3 regions of the Pseudomonas artemisiae genome follow, and region 3 is predicted to be linked to each of the others. Evidence: predicted binding sites of a transcription regulator. Region 3 holds the regulator's gene; each other region holds the start of a gene.

Region 1 (5,823 bases), on a different contig from region 3:
AAAGGAGATCGTGATCGAGCATGGCTTCGATTTGGTGGATCACAATCTGGTGTTGTACGTCCGTCGGCCAAAATAACCACGGCTGTAAATACGCAAAAACCCGCAGGATGGCGGGTTTTCGTTTCTCAATATTAGTGCGCGGATCAAGCCGACCCTACAGGCCGGCTAGCCCAGTAATCAGCCTTTAGCGCTTACCACCATTTTGCGAGCGTGTGCCAGGGACTCCTTGGTCAGGTCCACGCCGCCCAACATGCGGGCCACTTCTTCAATGCGCTCAGCTTTTGCGAGCGTGCGCACTGCCGTACGGGTTTCATCGCTGCCCCGAAGCTTGTGTACGAACAGGTGGTGATGGCCTTGGGCGGCCACTTGAGGCAAGTGGGTGACCGTGAGTACCTGCCCGCGTTCGCCGAGCTTGCGCAGTAATTGGCCGACGATCTCTGCGGTCGGGCCGCCGATACCCACGTCCACCTCGTCGAATACCAAGGTAGGGGTGCGCGAGGTTTGCGCGGTGATCACCTGGATGGCCAGGCTTATACGGGACAGCTCGCCGCCGGAGGCTACCTTGGCCAACGACTTGATGGGCTGGCCGGGATTGGCGCTGACCATCAGCTCCACGCTTTCCTGCCCATGGGGGTGCAGGTCGTTGCTGGCGTGTAGCTTGAGCTCGATGCGGAACCGGCCACCGGGCATGCCCAGGCGGTGGATTTCTTCTTCTACGGCAGTTTCCAAACGCTTGGCCGCTTCGCTACGCAGGGCGCTCAGCTCATCGGCTTTGTGCTGGTAATGGCGCGCGAATGAGGCCAGCTCGCCTTCCAAGCGCTCGATGGACTCATCGCAAGCGGCCAGGCTTTCGACTTCATCGAACAGTTTCTGCTGCAAGGCAGCCACTTCACCAGGCTGCACGCGGTGCTTGCGGGCCAGGGTATAGATGGTGTCCAGTCGCTCTTCGATCAATTGCAAGCGGGCAGGGTCGGCCTCGAAATTATCCACAAAGCGATTAAGCTCGCCGACGGCTTCTTCGACCTGGATCTGTGCGCTGGAGAGCATGTTGGCCGCTTCTTGCAGTGCCCGTGGCGGATTGGCGACCGACGACAGCCGGTTAAGGCAAGCGCTTAGTGCATCGAGAATGTTGCCCGAATCGCCTTCGGAGCATTGCTCCACGACCTGGCGGCTGGTGGCGAACAAGCCTTCGGCGTTGGCCAGGTTCTTTTGGGCTTCTTCGAGCTCTTCCAACTCGTTCTCGCCCAGGCCCAGGTTTTCCAATTCTTCGAGCTGATAGCTAAGCAACTGATGGCGCGCGCGCTGCTCCTCGCTGGTGCTCGACAGCCGGTGGATTTCCTGACGGGTTTGCCGCCAGCGCTGTGCGGCCATGTTTACCTGGCGGGCCAAATCGGCGGCGCCGGCGAACTCGTCCAGCAGGCGGCGATGCGTATCCGGTTTCAGCAAGGACTGATGCTCGTGCTGGCCGTGGATATCGATCAGCAGCTCGCCCAGTGCCTTTAAGTCTCCCAAAGGGCTGGGCGCGCCGTTGATGTACGCCCTGGAACGGCCTTCGCTGGTGATCACCCGGCGCAGAATGCAGTGGTGGTCTTTGTCCAGGTCTCGCTCGGCCAGCCAGGCACGGGCGTCGGGGATGTCAGCCACGTCGAAGGTTGCCAGAATGTCGGCCTTGTCCGCGCCTGGGCGCACTACGCCGCTGTCGGCACGGTCGCCCAAGGCCAGGCCCAGCGCGTCGAGCATGATCGACTTGCCCGCGCCGGTTTCGCCGGTGATCACGCTCATGCCGTGTTCCAGCTCTAGGTCTAGATGTTCGACGATGGCGTAGTTATGAACGGACAGGTGCACCAGCATGGTCACGATCCCCGAAATGAAAGGTCTGGTTATTTATACAGTGCTTTGGGTAGGGCTGACAATGCCAAGTGTCGGCCGAATGCACCGCCGTTACGCTTCAAGGAAGTGAAATTTGCCATGCCGGTGCCTTGAAGCGAGCGCGGAAGGCCCCATATACCGGGGCAAGCATGCGCGAGCGAGTGCTCGCCGACGTATCCAAAGGAGAACCCCATGGCTGAAGACAAGACTCTGGACGAACAGAACCCGGAACTCACCCCGGCGCCAGAAGCCAACGGCGAAGACCTTGCCGCGCAAATCCAGGCCCTTGAAGAGCAATTGGCCGCTGCCAAGGACCAATCCTTGCGGGTTGCCGCCGATGTGCAAAACATCCGTCGTCGCGCCGAACAGGATGTGGAAAAAGCCCACAAGTTCGCGCTGGAGAAATTCGCCAACGACCTGTTGCCGATCATCGACAGCCTCGAGCGCGGCCTGGAAGTAACCAATGCCGACGACGAAGCCCTGCGCCCAATGCGCGAAGGCATGCAGCTGACCCTCAAAATGTTCGGCGATACCCTCAAGCGGTATGGCGTAGAAGCGGTCGACCCCCATGGTGAGCCCTTCAACGCCGAGCATCACCAGGCCATGGCCATGCAGGAAAGCAGCGATGTGGAGCCCAACACCGTGCTCAAGGTGTTCCAGAAGGGTTATCAGCTCAATAGCCGCCTGCTGCGCCCCGCCATGGTGGTGGTCAGCAAGCCCGCCGCGCCAGCCTCGCCGTCGATCGACGAAAAGGCTTGAAATCCTTAAAGCGGCCCCCATTTAGTTTGCAAGCGTTCGAGTGCTACCGCGTACAGCCACCACTGGCGCGGCAACCTAATTCAAAGTTTCAGGAGAGTTTCATACATGGGCAAGATTATCGGTATTGACCTGGGGACTACCAACTCCTGCGTCTCCGTGCTGGAAAATGGCAAAGCCAAGGTTATCGAAAACGCCGAAGGCGCACGTACCACCCCTTCGATCATCGCGTACGCCAACGACGGCGAGATCCTGGTTGGCCAGTCCGCCAAGCGTCAGGCGGTCACCAACCCACACAACACCCTGTATGCGGTAAAGCGCCTGATCGGCCGTAAGTTCGAAGAAGAAGTCGTTCAAAAAGACATCAAGATGGTCCCGTACCAGATCGCCAAGGCGGACAACGGTGACGCGTGGGTCGAAGTGAACGGCCAGAAAATGGCACCGCCACAAATCTCGGCCGAAGTGCTGAAGAAGATGAAAAAGACCGCCGAAGACTATTTGGGCGAAGCGGTCACCGAAGCGGTTATCACCGTGCCGGCCTACTTCAACGATAGCCAGCGCCAGGCGACCAAGGACGCCGGCCGTATCGCGGGCCTGGACGTAAAACGCATCATCAACGAGCCTACCGCCGCCGCCTTGGCGTACGGTATGGACAAAGCACGCGGCGACCACACCGTCATTGTTTATGACTTGGGTGGCGGTACCTTCGACGTGTCCGTCATTGAAATCGCGGAAGTCGATGGCGAGCACCAGTTTGAAGTGTTGGCCACCAACGGTGACACCTTCCTCGGGGGTGAAGACTTCGACATCCGTTTGATCGACTACCTGGTAGACGAATTCAAGAAAGAAAGCGGCATGAACCTCAAGGGCGATCCCCTGGCCATGCAGCGTCTGAAAGAAGCCGCTGAGAAGGCCAAGATCGAGCTGTCGTCTTCGCAGTCCACCGACGTGAACCTGCCATACATCACCGCCGACGCCACCGGGCCAAAGCACTTGAACGTGAAAATCTCCCGCGCCAAGCTCGAAGCGTTGGTTGAGGACCTGGTTCAGCGCACCATCGAGCCTTGCCGTATCGCACTCAAGGATGCGGGTATCGACGCCGGTTCCATCAACGACGTGATCCTGGTGGGCGGGCAAACCCGTATGCCACTGGTTCAGAAGGCCGTTAGCGATTTCTTCGGTAAAGAAGCGCGCAAAGACGTCAACCCGGACGAAGCCGTTGCCATGGGTGCCGCCATTCAGGGCGCCGTACTGGCCGGTGACGTGAAAGACGTACTGCTGCTGGACGTGAGCCCGCTGACCCTTGGTATTGAAACCATGGGCGGCGTAATGACGCCTTTGATCGAGAAGAACACCACAATCCCGACCAAGAAGTCGCAGACCTTCTCCACCGCTGACGACAACCAGAGCGCTGTGACCATTCACGTGCTGCAGGGCGAGCGTAAGCAGGCTGGCCAGAACAAGTCGTTGGGTAAGTTTGACCTGAGTGAAATCCCGCCAGCACCACGTGGCGTGCCTCAGATCGAAGTGACCTTCGACATCGACGCCAACGGCATTCTGCACGTAGGCGCCAAGGACAAGGCCACCGGCAAGCAGCAGTCCATCGTGATCAAGGCCAACTCGGGCCTGTCGGATGAAGAAATCCAGCAGATGATCCGTGATGCCGAGGCCAACTCGGAAGAAGACCGCAAGTTCGAAGAACTGGCCGCTGCCCGTAACCAGGGTGACGCACTGGTACACTCGACTCGCAAGATGGTCAGCGAAGCGGGCGACAAAGTTACCGCCGAAGAGAAGACTGCCATTGAAGCCGCGGTGTCTGCGCTGGAAGTGGCTGTGAAGGGTGATGACAAGGCTGCCATCGACGCTCGCGTCGAGGAGCTGTCCAAGATCACCGCGCCGGTTGCCCAGAAGATGTACGCGGACGCGGGTGCTCCGGAAGGCGCTGCCCAGCAGCCTGCTGGCGAAGAGCCGAAGAAGCACGACGACGTGGTCGATGCTGAGTTCGAAGAAGTGAAAGACAACAAGTAAGTACTGCTTGTGATCGGCCGGTGCCCTGCGTATGCGTGGTGACTGGTAGCATGTCGCCGCGCGGGAGCCTTGGCTCCCGCGTTGGCATGTCTGGAGTACAGGAATTTCAAGCACCCGGTTCGCTGGGTGTTCCAGTTGGCCCCTGGCTGCAGCGCGCGAGGCATCGCTGGCCGGTGCGTCGAATTTTATTCAGGATGTAAAAGAAGCATATGGCTAAGCGTGATTACTACGAGGTACTTGGGGTCGAGCGAGGCGCGAGCGAAGCTGACCTGAAGAAGGCCTATCGCCGCCTGGCGATGAAACATCACCCGGACCGTAACCCCGGAGACAAAGCCTCGGAAGAAAGCTTCAAGGAGGCCAACGAGGCCTATGAAGTACTGTCCGACGCGAGCAAGCGCGCCGCGTACGACCAGTACGGCCACGCCGGTGTAGACCCACAAATGGGTGGGGGCCCGGGCTTCGGTGGCGCTAACTTCTCCGACATCTTCGGTGACGTCTTTAGCGACTTCTTCGGTAGCGGCGGGCGGGCTGGTGGTCGAGGTGGTGCTCAACGGGGTAGCGACCTGCGCTACACCCTGGAGCTGGACCTGGAGGAAGCCGTGCGTGGCACTACGGTCAGCATCCGCGTGCCAACCCTGGTCAATTGCAAGGTGTGCGACGGCAATGGGGCCAAGAAGGGTTCCTCGCCCGTCACTTGCCCAACCTGCGCCGGTATCGGCCAGGTGCGGATGCAGCAGGGCTTCTTCTCGGTGCAGCAAACCTGCCCGCGCTGCCATGGCCAGGGCAAGATTATTTCCGACCCCTGCGAGGCCTGCCACGGCGAAGGCCGCGTAGAAGAATTCAAAACCCTATCGGTCAAGGTACCGCCAGGGGTGGACACCGGTGATCGTATTCGCTTGTCGGGCGAAGGCGAAGCGGGTGCACAGGGTGGCCCTACCGGTGACCTGTATGTGGTTATCAACGTACGCGAGCACTCGATCTTCCAGCGCGACGGCAAGAACCTCTACTGTGAGGTGCCGATCAGCTTCACGGACGCCGCCTTGGGTGGTGAGCTTGAAGTACCTACCCTGGATGGCCGGGTCAAGTTGAAAATCCCGGATGGCACTCAAACCGGCAAGCAGTTCCGCCTGCGTGGCAAGGGCGTGGCGCCGGTTCGCGGTGGCGCGCCGG
Region 2 (5,823 bases), on a different contig from region 3:
TGCGTTGAACCCCGCCGCGCTGGCCGATATTCAAGTAACGTTCGCAGACTTGAACCTGGGCGGCGTATTCGAGCAGCATGGGCCAGCGGCTGAGCATGCAGAAGAGCCCGACCTGTTACATCTGACGCGTTTGGCCTTTGCGTTCAGCGGGCGTAACCAAGGGCGGCTTAGGGAATTGGTGGACTTTATCAACGAACCCAAGCATTGGGCTTAAGAGCGTACACTGCCAGCGGCCCTATTCGCGGCCGCTGAGTAGACGCCCTATAAGGTCCATGGGGTAGCCACGGTAGAGGAGAAAGCGTGTTTGACGGGCACGCTCTTTTGGGTCCATGGGAAGCTCACCCGTGAACTTGCGCTCCCAGGTTTCACGCAACAGTACGGCCCAGTCATAGCCACAGGTGCGTAAGGCTTGGTCTACATCCGAGCGGACCAAGCCCCGTTGCGTCAGCTCTTCCCGAATACGGGCCGGCCCATAGCCGGAACGCGCGCGGTGGTGGATAAAGCTTTCCAAGTACCTAGCTTCGGAAAGCAGCCCTTGCTCAGCCAGGCGATCAAGCGCCGTGGCGATAAGCTCAGGTGTTGCCCCCCTTTGCCGGAGTTTGCGTTCAAGCTCCACTCGGCCGTGTTCGCGACGGGCCAACAGGTCCATTGCGACACGGCGCACAGCGACCGCTGTATCTAAAATCATCGCCGCTGTGCTCGCGCTCGTCGCCCTGTCAGAGGTCGCTTTCCACGTCCGCTACTTCATCAGCGGCTACCGCGCCTTTCTTGGGCTCAGGGGTTGCACCGCTGTTGAGCAGCTTGTCGCGAATCTGCTTCTCCAGCGCGGCCTTCACCTCAGGGTTTTCCTCAAGGTATTTGGCAGCGTTCGCCTTGCCCTGGCCAATCTTGTTACCTTGGTAGGCATACCAAGCGCCTGATTTGTCTATAAAGCCATTGGCCACGCCCAGGTCAACGATCTCACCATTCAGGTAGATGCCCTTGCCGTACAGGATTTGGAATTCGGCCTGGCGGAATGGTGGCGATACCTTGTTCTTGACGACTTTGACACGGGTTTCGCTACCGACGATATCGTCGCCTTCCTTGACCGAACCAGTACGGCGGATGTCCAGACGAACCGATGCGTAGAACTTCAGCGCGTTACCACCGGTGGTGGTTTCCGGGCTGCCAAACATCACACCGATCTTCATCCGGATCTGGTTGATGAAGATTACAAGGCAGTTGGCGGTCTTGATGTTACCGGTGATCTTACGCAGCGCCTGGGACATCAAGCGGGCTTGCAGGCCTACATGCATGTCACCCATTTCACCTTCGATTTCCGCCTTAGGCACCAGGGCCGCCACGGAGTCGACGATAATCACATCCACGGCATTGGAGCGCACCAGCATGTCGGTGATTTCCAGCGCCTGTTCACCGGTGTCCGGCTGGGAGACCAGCAGATCGTCCACGTTCACGCCCAGCTTGCCAGCGTACTCAGGGTCGAGCGCGTGTTCGGCGTCCACGAAGGCGCAGGTTGCACCCGCACGTTGAGCCTGGGCAATGACCGACAGGGTAAGGGTGGTTTTACCGGAGGATTCCGGACCGTAGATTTCTACGATCCGGCCCTTGGGCAGGCCGCCAATGCCCAAGGCAATGTCTAGCCCCAGGGAACCGGTGGAAATGGCAGGGATAGCCGAGCGCTCATGGTCGCCCATGCGCATAACGGCACCCTTGCCGAATTGACGTTCGATTTGACCCAAGGCCGCAGCCAAGGCACGCTTTTTGTTGTCGTCCATTGAATTCCTCATGATTTCGACAAGGTCGACAGCGCCCGGCGCGCGACCTGCATTGGCTAATAACTGTATAAGTAGACAGTATTATTCCATACCTTCCGTGGATCGCCTACCCCTGGTTGGGTTTTTCTCCATCAGCCAGGGCCAATAGGCGCTCCAAGGCAACCACTACCGTTTGTTGCCTTACAGCTTGTCGATCACCATCGAATCGCTGGCGTTCCGTAATTATTCGCTGGCCGTCGGCCCAGGCGAACCAAACGGTGCCTACAGGCTTGTCCGCGCTGCCTCCACCAGGCCCGGCAACGCCGCTGACAGCCACGGCGAAGCGTGCCTGGGCGTGGTCGGCAGCGCCCTTGGCCATGGCCTGCACCACCTCTTCGCTTACCGCGCCTACTTCGTTGAACAGGGCCTCGGGGACGTGCAATTGAAGGTGCTTTTGGCGGTTGGAATAGGTTACAAAGCCAGCCTCGAACCAAGCGGAACTGCCAGCCACGCGGGTGATGGCCTCGGCGATGCCGCCGCCGGTGCAGGACTCGGCCGTGGTGACCTTGGCGCCAAGCGCTTGTAAGCGGTGGCCCAGGGCAGTGGCAAGGTGGGTGATCTCATCCATGGAAACTCCTTGGCATGGCAGATAAACAATAGGCCAAGTGGCCTGCCTGGAAGACTTTCCACCGCCAGGACCGCGCTGTCCACCGCCAATACGCAACCACAGGTTGCGAGCAGCGTGTACAGCGATAATGCCCATGCTCAGCCCTCACGCGCGCGTCATCTGCCCAGACCGCTTCGGCGGGCCTGAAAAACCTTGTACCATGGCCGGCTTTCGACCTTGCACCACGACAGCCGAGCCAAGCCCCTGAATGTCTGACCTGTCCAGCCACACCCCGATGATGCAGCAATACTGGAAGCTGAAGAATCAGCATCCAGAGCAGCTTATGTTTTACCGCATGGGAGATTTCTATGAAATTTTCTATGAGGACGCCAAGCGCGCGGCCAAGCTATTGGACATCACCCTGACCGCCCGAGGGCAATCGGCCGGGCAGTCCATCCCCATGTGTGGCATTCCCTATCACGCGGCGGAGGGCTACCTGGCCAAGCTGGTAAAGCTTGGCGAGTCCGTAGTGATCTGTGAACAGATCGGCGACCCGGCTACCAGCAAAGGGCCGGTAGAGCGGCAGGTGGTGCGTATCATCACACCGGGTACCATAAGCGACGAAGCCCTGCTCGATGAGCGTCGCGACAACCTGATTGCCGCGCTGCTGGGCGATGAGCGCTTGTTCGGGCTGGCGGTGCTGGACATCACCAGTGGGCAATTCATCGTTCAGGAACTCAAGGGCTGGGAGCATCTGCTAGCGGAGCTGGAGCGCATCAACCCAGTGGAACTGCTGTTCCCCGATGACTGGCCGCAGGGCTTGCCCGCGGAGAAACGCCGTGGCGCCAAGCGGCGCGCGCCTTGGGAATTCGAACGCGATACGGCCAAGAAACTGCTATGTCAACAGTTCGGCACACAGGACCTCAAAGGCTTTGGCTGCGAGCAGCTTACCCTGGCCATCGGTGCAGCCGGGTGTCTGCTAGCCTATGCCCGGGAAACCCAGCGCACCGCCCTGCCCCACCTGCGCAGCCTGCGCCATGAACGGCTGGATGACACCGTGGTGCTCGATGCGGCCACCCGGCGCAATCTGGAGCTGGACGTGAACCTCAGCGGCGGGCGCGACAACACCTTGCAGTCAGTACTGGACCGTTGCCAAACGGCCATGGGCAGCAGGCTGCTTACCCGCTGGCTGAACCGCCCGCTTCGCGACCTGAAAACCCTGACCGCGCGTCAAAGCGCCATTCGCTGCCTGCTGGAAGGGTATCGCTTCGAGGGCCTGCAGCCGCCGCTCAAGCACATCGGCGATCTGGAGCGGATACTGGCGCGCATCGGCCTGCGCAATGCCCGCCCTCGAGACCTGGCGCGGCTGCGTGATGCCCTGGCGGCGCTGCCTGAGCTGCAAAACGAACTGACCGAACTGGAAGCGCCACACTTGGCGCAACTGGCAACCATTGCCGGCACCTATCCTGAACTGGCGGCCTTGCTGGCCCGCGCGATCATAGACACACCCCCAGCGGTGATCCGTGACGGCGGCGTGCTGAAAACCGGTTATGACGCCGAGCTTGATGAGCTGCTGGCGCTGAGCGAAAACGCCGGGCAGTTCCTGATCGACCTGGAGGCACGGGAAAAAGCCCGCACTGGGCTGAGCAACCTGAAGGTCGGCTATAACCGCGTGCATGGTTACTTTATCGAGTTGCCGAGCAAGCAAGCCGAACAGGCGCCAGCAGACTATATTCGGCGGCAAACCCTCAAAGGCGCGGAGCGGTTTATCACGCCAGAACTAAAAGCCTTTGAAGACAAAGCCCTGTCAGCCAAATCCCGGGCACTGGCTCGGGAAAAAATGCTCTACGAGGCCCTGTTGGAGAACCTGATCGGGCACCTGGCGCCGCTGCAGGACACCGCCGCGGCCTTGGCCGAGCTGGACGTGCTGAGCAACTTGGCCGAGCGTGCGCTGAACCTAGACCTGAACTGCCCGCGCTTCGTCGACGAGGCGTGCATCCGTATCGAGCAGGGCCGCCACCCCGTGGTGGAGCAAGTGTTGACTACGCCATTCGTGGCCAATGACCTGAGCCTGGATGACAGCACCCGCATGCTGGTGATCACCGGGCCGAACATGGGTGGTAAGTCTACCTACATGCGCCAGACCGCCTTGATCGTGCTCCTGGCGCACATTGGCGCCTTCGTGCCGGCGCGCCAATGCGAGCTATCGCTGGTAGACCGCATCTTTACCCGTATCGGCTCTAGCGACGACCTGGCCGGTGGGCGCTCCACCTTTATGGTGGAAATGAGCGAAACCGCCAACATCCTGCACAACGCCACCCATGCCAGCCTGGTGCTGATGGACGAAGTAGGCCGAGGCACCAGTACCTTCGACGGGCTGTCACTGGCTTGGGCCGCAGCGGAGCGCCTGGCGCAACTCAAGGCCTTTACCTTGTTCGCTACCCATTACTTCGAACTCACGGTATTGCCGGAAAACGAGCCGGTGGTCGCCAACGTGCACCTCAACGCCACTGAGCACAACGAGCGGATCGTGTTCCTGCACCATGTGTTGCCCGGCCCGGCGAGCCAGAGCTATGGCCTGGCCGTGGCTCAGCTGGCGGGTGTACCAGGGCCGGTCATCCAGCGCGCCCGTGACCACTTGGCTCGGCTTGAAACCGCGAGCCTGCCGAAAACCGTGAGTCCTCCTAGCCAGGGCAAAGCCGCCGTGCCGCACCAAAGCGACCTGTTCGCTCAGCTCCCTCACCCGGTACTGGACGATCTCGCCAAGGTGGACCTGGACAACATGACACCGCGGGCGGCACTTGAGCTGCTCTATACACTCAAAAACCGGGTCTAACGTCCATGTACGCAAGCTGATAGAATCCCGCGCGGCTTGACGTACCACCACGTCAACCGCCGGGGCCGGCCATGCTTGAGGCCTTACGAAACACCGAACCAGCCGGGCCCTTCCCGTGGGGCCGCCTGAGGAGAAAACGAGAATGACCTTCGTCGTGACCGACAATTGCATCAAGTGCAAGTACACCGACTGCGTAGAAGTATGCCCGGTGGACTGCTTTTACGAAGGCCCGAACTTCCTGGTGATTCACCCGGACGAATGCATCGACTGCGCGCTCTGCGAGCCGGAGTGCCCTGCCCAGGCCATTTTCTCGGAAGATGAAGTGCCTGATGACATGCAGGAGTTCATAGCCTTGAACGCCGAGCTGGCCGAGGTTTGGCCTAATATCACCGAAAGGAAAGACGCGTTGCCAGACGCCGAAACGTTCGACGGTATCAAGGGCAAGCTAAAGGAGTTGCAGCGCTAATGACGTTGGCCTGAGCCAGCCCATAAATCGTAGGCATAAAAAAAGGGGGGCTGAACCCCCCGTATTGCCGTCCTTGATCCTTTTGTCCTGTCATCGTCCTGATGAACCGCTTCTTGCGATGTCCTGGTTGCCTTCCTGGCAGCCTGTGCAACTCCCTGTG
Region 3 (5,823 bases):
TTTGGGTAATCACCCTAGCGCAGCGCCAGCAGGGCTCAGCGCTACCTTGCGTGGCTACCAGCTCGAAGGGTTGAGCTGGATGCAGAGCCTGCGAGCGTTGGAGGTGGGCGGCATCTTGGCAGACGACATGGGCCTGGGTAAAACCCTCCAGGCCTTGGCACACCTTCTTGCGGAAAAAGCCGCAGGCCGCCTGGACCGGCCGGCGATGGTCGTGATGCCCACCAGTTTGATCCCTAACTGGCAGGATGAAGCCAACCGCTTCGCGCCCAGTTTGCGAGTGCTTACGCTACAAGGCATCGGGCGTAAGCAACACTTCGATCAATTGCATACCTACGACCTGCTGCTGACCACCTATGCCCTGCTACCCAAGGATATCGATCGCATCAGTGGGTTGAAACTGCATGTACTCATTCTTGACGAAGCGCAGTACATCAAAACCCCTGGCAGCAAGGCTGCCCAAGCGGCGCGGCAGTTCGACGCTCGGCAGCGATTGTGCCTGAGCGGTACGCCGTTGGAAAATCACTTGGGCGAGCTATGGTCGCTGTTTCATTTTCTGATGCCGGGGTGGCTGGGAGACGCCAAAAGCTTCAATACCCAGTACCGCGTGCCCATCGAGCGACATGAAGACCAAGAACGCTTGCAGCACCTGAATGCGCGCATCAAGCCGTTTCTGCTGCGCCGCACCAAGGAGCAAGTGGCCACCGAGCTGCCCGCCAAAACCGACATCATCCAATGGGTTGAGCTCAACGATGCTCAGCGGGACCTGTACGAAACGGTGCGCTTGGCCATGGACCGCAAGGTCCGCGCGGAAATCACCCGAAAGGGCATGGCCCGCAGCCAGATCATCATCCTTGAGGCACTACTTAAACTCCGCCAGGTCTGCTGCGACCTGCGCCTGGTGGACAAAACGCGCGTGGGCGGCCCAGCCAGTAGCTCCGGCAAGCTACAGAGCCTGATGGAGATGCTGGAGCGTCTGATGGCCGAAAACCGCCGCGTGCTGGTGTTCTCCCAGTTCACCTCCATGCTGGAGTTGATCGAAGCAGAGCTGCAACAACGAGGTCTGGAGTATGCCCTGCTCACAGGTGCCAGCCGGGACCGCCGGGCACCGGTGGAGGATTTTCAACAAGGGCGCAAACGGATTTTTTTGATCAGCCTCAAAGCCGGCGGCGTGGGCTTGAACCTTACGGCCGCCGATACGGTGATCCACTACGACCCTTGGTGGAACCCGGCCGCCGAGCAACAGGCCACCGACCGTGCGTATCGCATTGGCCAGGATAAGCCTGTGTTCGTGTTCAAGCTGATTACCCGCGGTACAGTGGAGGAGAAGATCGCCCAATTACAACAGGAAAAAACCGCCCTGGCTGCTGGTGTGCTAGACGGCCGCCGGGCTGGAGATTGGCACTGGGAAACCGAGGATATCGAAGCCCTGTTCGAACCCCTGCCTGGCAAACGCTAAAGCTTGAGCCCCCGCGGGGCCACACTCAGGCGGTGAGCACCCGAGCCAGCACGCCCCTTACCTTACCGATGCCCTGGCCCAAGGCTGCTTCAATCTCTGCCATCGTGATCACCTCACTGCTTTTACCTGCCGCGGGGTTCACCACCAATGCCAAGCAGGCATAGGCCAGGTCGATTTCTCTGGCCAGAGCCGCTTCGGGCATACCGGTCATGCCCACGATGTCACAGCCATCGCGCTCCAGCCGGGTGATTTCGGCCACCGTTTCCAAGCGTGGGCCCTGGGTACAGGCATACACCCCAAAGTCGCTGAACCCATGGCCTTCGGCCTGCAGCGCCTCCACCAACTGCTGGCGCAGGGCTTCGCTATAGGGGTAGCTGAAGTCGATATGGGTAACGTGTTCCAGCTCATCAGCAAAGAAGGTATGCGCCCGCCCGCTGGTGTAGTCGATCAACTGGTGCGGAACACAAAGGTGCCCCGTGCCCATGGCCGGGTGGATACCCCCAACGGCATTGACCGCCAACACCGCATCGGCGCCAGCCTGTTTGAGGGCCCAAAGGTTGGCGCGATAATTCACCTGGTGCGGCGGCAGGCGATGGGGGTGGCCGTGACGGGCTAGGAAAAGCACGTCCCGGCCGGCATACTGGCCCACCAGTATCGGCGCCGAGGGAGCACCGTAGGGAGTTTCCATCTCCACCGCGCGTTGGATATCCAGGCCGTCCAATTGCGTCAGGCCGGTGCCGCCGATAATTGCATAGGTGGTCATGATCAAGCTCCTGGTTCGAGCAACCCACCCTGGCGCAGCGCACCCAGCGCCCGCAGCCAGTCAGGGTGTTGTCGGTAATCAGTGGTTACCACGGCGCGGCGGCGCATGCCAGCCAATCGAGGCGGGGGCGTTACGTTCAGGCGCTGGGTAGCGCTCAAGGCCAGTTCGGCGGCGCCGCGGTCGTTACAAACCAACCCCATGTCGCACCCGGCGACCAGCGCGGCTTCTATTCGAGCGGCGGCGTCTCCGACCACGTGGGCGCCAGCCATGGACAGGTCATCACTGAAGATCACGCCGTCAAAGCCCAACTCACCCCGCAAAATGCCCTGTAGCCAGCGCGCCGAGAAGCCAGCGGGCCGATCGTCCACAGCCGGGTAGATCACATGGGCCGGCATTAGCGCGGCCAGGCGATGACGCAGGGCCATGAAGGGCTGCATGTCTACCGCGCGCAGTACATCCAAGGGGCGCTCATCGACGGGTATGGCTACATGGGAATCGGCTTCGGCCCAGCCATGGCCAGGGAAGTGCTTGCCACAGGCCGCCATGCCGGCGTGGTTCATGCCCTCGATAAACGCGCCTGCAAGGGCGGTTACCGAGGCGGGCTCGCCACCGAAGGCGCGGGCACCGATCACAGCGCTTCGCCCGTGGTTCAAGTCCAGTACCGGGGCAAAACTCAGGTCCAGGCCGGCGGCAAGTACTTCGATGGCCATGATCCAGCCACAGGCCCTGGCGAGTTTTTGGGCATGCTCACCCATGGCCGCCTCACCGATATCACCCATGGCTGGAAGGCGCACGAACCCTTGGCGCAGCCGCTGCACCCTGCCACCTTCCTGGTCCACGGCCAGAATGAGATCGGGGCGGATCGCACGGATGCTGGCGCACAGATCACGTACCTGCCGGGGGTGTTCGATGTTACGGGCAAAGAGTATAAGGCCGCCCACTTGGGGCTGGCGAATCAGATGGCGGTCTTCGGCGGTTAGCCAGGTACCGGCGACGTCTACCATCAGAGAGCCTTGAAGGCTGGCGCTCATGGAAAATCCTTGGGCAAAGGCTGCGGGGCCGCTACTTTACCCAATCTGTGAAGGGCTGTCGCGGCGGCTCAGGCCTTGACCGGCGCTTTGCTGCGGGGCCGCAGTTGGGCGCTGCCCATCACCGGGTCGCTTACGCCGCTATCCGCGCGCATACCAGCCGCCAGGAAGGGCACCATCAAGCGCATCACCTGCTCGATGGAGGTATCCACGCCGAAGTCGTTTTCTGAAATAGCCCGCAAGGCTTTGATGCCGGACATGCTGAAGGCCGCGGCGCCAAGCATGAAATGCACCCGCCAGAACAGCTCCAGCGCGGGTATGCGCGGAGCGGCTTCGTTGACCAGGGTCATATAGCGGCGGAACACCTTCCCGTACATGTCTTCCAGATAACGCCGCAGGTGACCCTGGCTTTCGCTGAAGGCCAGCCCCAGCAACCGCATAAAGATGGACAGGTCGTTATTGCTGCGCGGTTGCACCGACATGGCCTGGTCAACAAGGATTTCGAGCAATTCTTCCAGGCTTGCCTTATGCTCCGGCCGTGCGCTGCGACGCTCCAGCTCGCGGTCCAGGCTTGCGCAGAACGGCCCGAGGAAGCGTGAGAATACCGCCTGGATAAGCGCCTTCTTGGACCCGAAGTGGTAATTTACCGCCGCCAGGTTGACACCGGCCTTGCCGGTAATCAGGCGCAGGGAGGTTTCAGCGAAGCCCTTCTCCGCGAACAGTTGTTCGGCGGCATCTAGAATGCGCTCCACGGTTTCCGACTGTGCCATGGTTGCTCCGGCTGACAAACGAGTGTTTGAAACATACGTTTGGCCCGTGGCGCTTGTCAAGCCAGCCGGGGATTTTCCAGCTATATGGGCTGGCGCTCAAGCACCCACGCCAACCGGCTGGGGATTGCCAAGCACTCAATACTGTATATAATTCCAGTCACTGTATAAAAAGCCAGAGCCAACGCCATGCAGAAACTTACGCCACGCCAGGCCGAGATACTCGCTTTCATCAAGCGTTGCCTCGACGATAACGGTTTCCCCCCTACCCGCGCCGAGATCGCTCAGGAGCTGGGCTTCAAGTCGCCCAACGCCGCTGAAGAGCACCTTAAGGCCTTGGCTCGCAAGGGCGCTATTGAAATGACCCCTGGCGCAAGCCGCGGCATTCGAATCCCTGGTGCCGAGCCCCGCGCCGCCAATGAAACCACCCTGCCCGTTATTGGCCGTGTGGCCGCGGGGGCGCCCATTCTTGCCGAGCAGCACATCGAGGATGCCTGCAACATCAACCCGGCCTTCTTCCATCCACGGGCAGATTACCTCTTGCGTGTACATGGGATGAGCATGAAGGACGTAGGTATCCTGGATGGCGACCTGCTTGCCATTCATACCTGCCGTGAAGCGCGTAACGGGCAGATCGTGGTAGCCCGGATCGGCGACGAAGTTACCGTCAAGCGTTTCAACCGCAACGGCGACAAGGTTCAGCTACTTGCCGAAAACCCGGAATTCGCGCCTATCGAGATCGACCTGCAAAAGCAGGATTTGGTCATCGAAGGGCTCAGTGTCGGTGTCATCCGTCGATAGTCAGGAGGCGACATGCAGCTTTCCCCGTTAATGCCCACCACCCTTCAACACCCTCAACTGTCACTGTTCGAAGCCTTTATCGCACCCTGCAATCAGGCTTTTCAGAAGGCACCCGCCGACAACTGGCCTGGCCATGGCCCTGAAGTGTTTAGTGAATTGAGCCTGCGCGGCGCTACGGGGAACTGCCTTAACCTACTGGCTCCGATGTTGCGGGAATTGAGCGAAGGTGAGCATATGCGCTGGCTTACGTTGGTAGCACCGCCTGCCAGCCTAACCCAGAGCTGGCTTCGAGAAGCTGGGCTCAACCGTGAGCGCATTTTGCTGCTACAGCCTAAGTCAAATCAGACACCACTACAGCTAGCGTGCGAGGCCTTGCGCCTGGGGCGTAGCCATACGGTAGTCAGTTGGGTAAACCCGCTCAGTGGGAGTAATCGTCAGCAACTCATTAACGCGGCTCACCAAGGGGAGGCCCAGAGTTTGAACATTCGCCTGGGCTAGAGGCGTTAATGGAGTACGCGGGTCCCTTCTTCGTGGTCGAATTCCCCTTCGACCAGTTTGCCCGCCATTTGCACGCCAACGCTCAACATCGCTTTGGCGACTTCAACATGCTGGCCCTGAAGAAATACCTTGGCGTCTTCAGAAAAATTCAGCGTCACTAACGAGCCCTCATCGTCGGCACGACGGAGCTCTATCCGACCGTCCGGCAATTCGACGATTTCAAGAAAAGACGTAGACATAACGTGAGGGTTCTCCAGGAAAGGCGGCCATTGTAACAGCCACCGGGCGGATCAGCACTCACTAAGCCCTTCTCTGAACCGCATGGCAAGCAATTTGAGCTGCTGACGCCAGTTTTCTAGCGTATCAGCGGTCAGTGGTGGGGCTTGTGGTGGCTCATCCAGGCTTACGGCCTGAATCAATGGCAGGGTTACATCCTGCTTAGGCTTCTTAGGCTCGCGAGGCGGTTGCCACAGGCGCGCATAGCCTGCCCCGAGCGAAGCGAGCCAAGTC

Evidence for each region. The regulator LexA, encoded in region 3, represses DNA repair genes until DNA is damaged. The targets are predictions, from matches to a motif close to CTGTNTNNNNANACAG.
Region 1: the regulator LexA is predicted to act here: its motif matches at 1,877-1,892, upstream of recN (DNA repair protein RecN).
Region 2: the regulator LexA is predicted to act here: its motif matches at 1,839-1,854, upstream of recA (recombinase RecA).

The regions. Positions count from the first base shown of each region.
Region 1 is NZ_JBSKHS010000018.1:56,461-62,283, reverse strand. Features, by position in the region: gene fur (ferric iron uptake transcriptional regulator) at 1-76, shown strand, start outside; gene recN (DNA repair protein RecN) at 178-1,851, opposite strand; gene grpE (nucleotide exchange factor GrpE) at 2,062-2,628, shown strand; gene dnaK (molecular chaperone DnaK) at 2,734-4,653, shown strand; gene dnaJ (molecular chaperone DnaJ) at 4,863-5,823, shown strand, end outside.
Region 2 is NZ_JBSKHS010000005.1:301,890-307,712, forward strand. Features, by position in the region: gene ACWKV4_RS08940 (LOG family protein) at 1-214, shown strand, start outside; gene recX (recombination regulator RecX) at 236-688, opposite strand; gene recA (recombinase RecA) at 717-1,775, opposite strand; gene ACWKV4_RS08955 (CinA family protein) at 1,882-2,382, opposite strand; gene mutS (DNA mismatch repair protein MutS) at 2,630-5,197, shown strand; gene fdxA (ferredoxin FdxA) at 5,340-5,663, shown strand.
Region 3 is NZ_JBSKHS010000003.1:42,671-48,493, reverse strand. Features, by position in the region: gene ACWKV4_RS04580 (DEAD/DEAH box helicase) at 1-1,456, shown strand, start outside; gene ACWKV4_RS04575 (S-methyl-5'-thioinosine phosphorylase) at 1,482-2,219, opposite strand; gene nagZ (beta-N-acetylhexosaminidase) at 2,222-3,250, opposite strand; gene ACWKV4_RS04565 (TetR/AcrR family transcriptional regulator) at 3,319-4,017, opposite strand; gene lexA (transcriptional repressor LexA) at 4,204-4,815, shown strand; gene sulA (SOS-induced cell division inhibitor SulA) at 4,828-5,313, shown strand; gene ACWKV4_RS04550 (hypothetical protein) at 5,319-5,552, opposite strand; gene ACWKV4_RS04545 (DUF6586 family protein) at 5,604-5,823, opposite strand, start outside.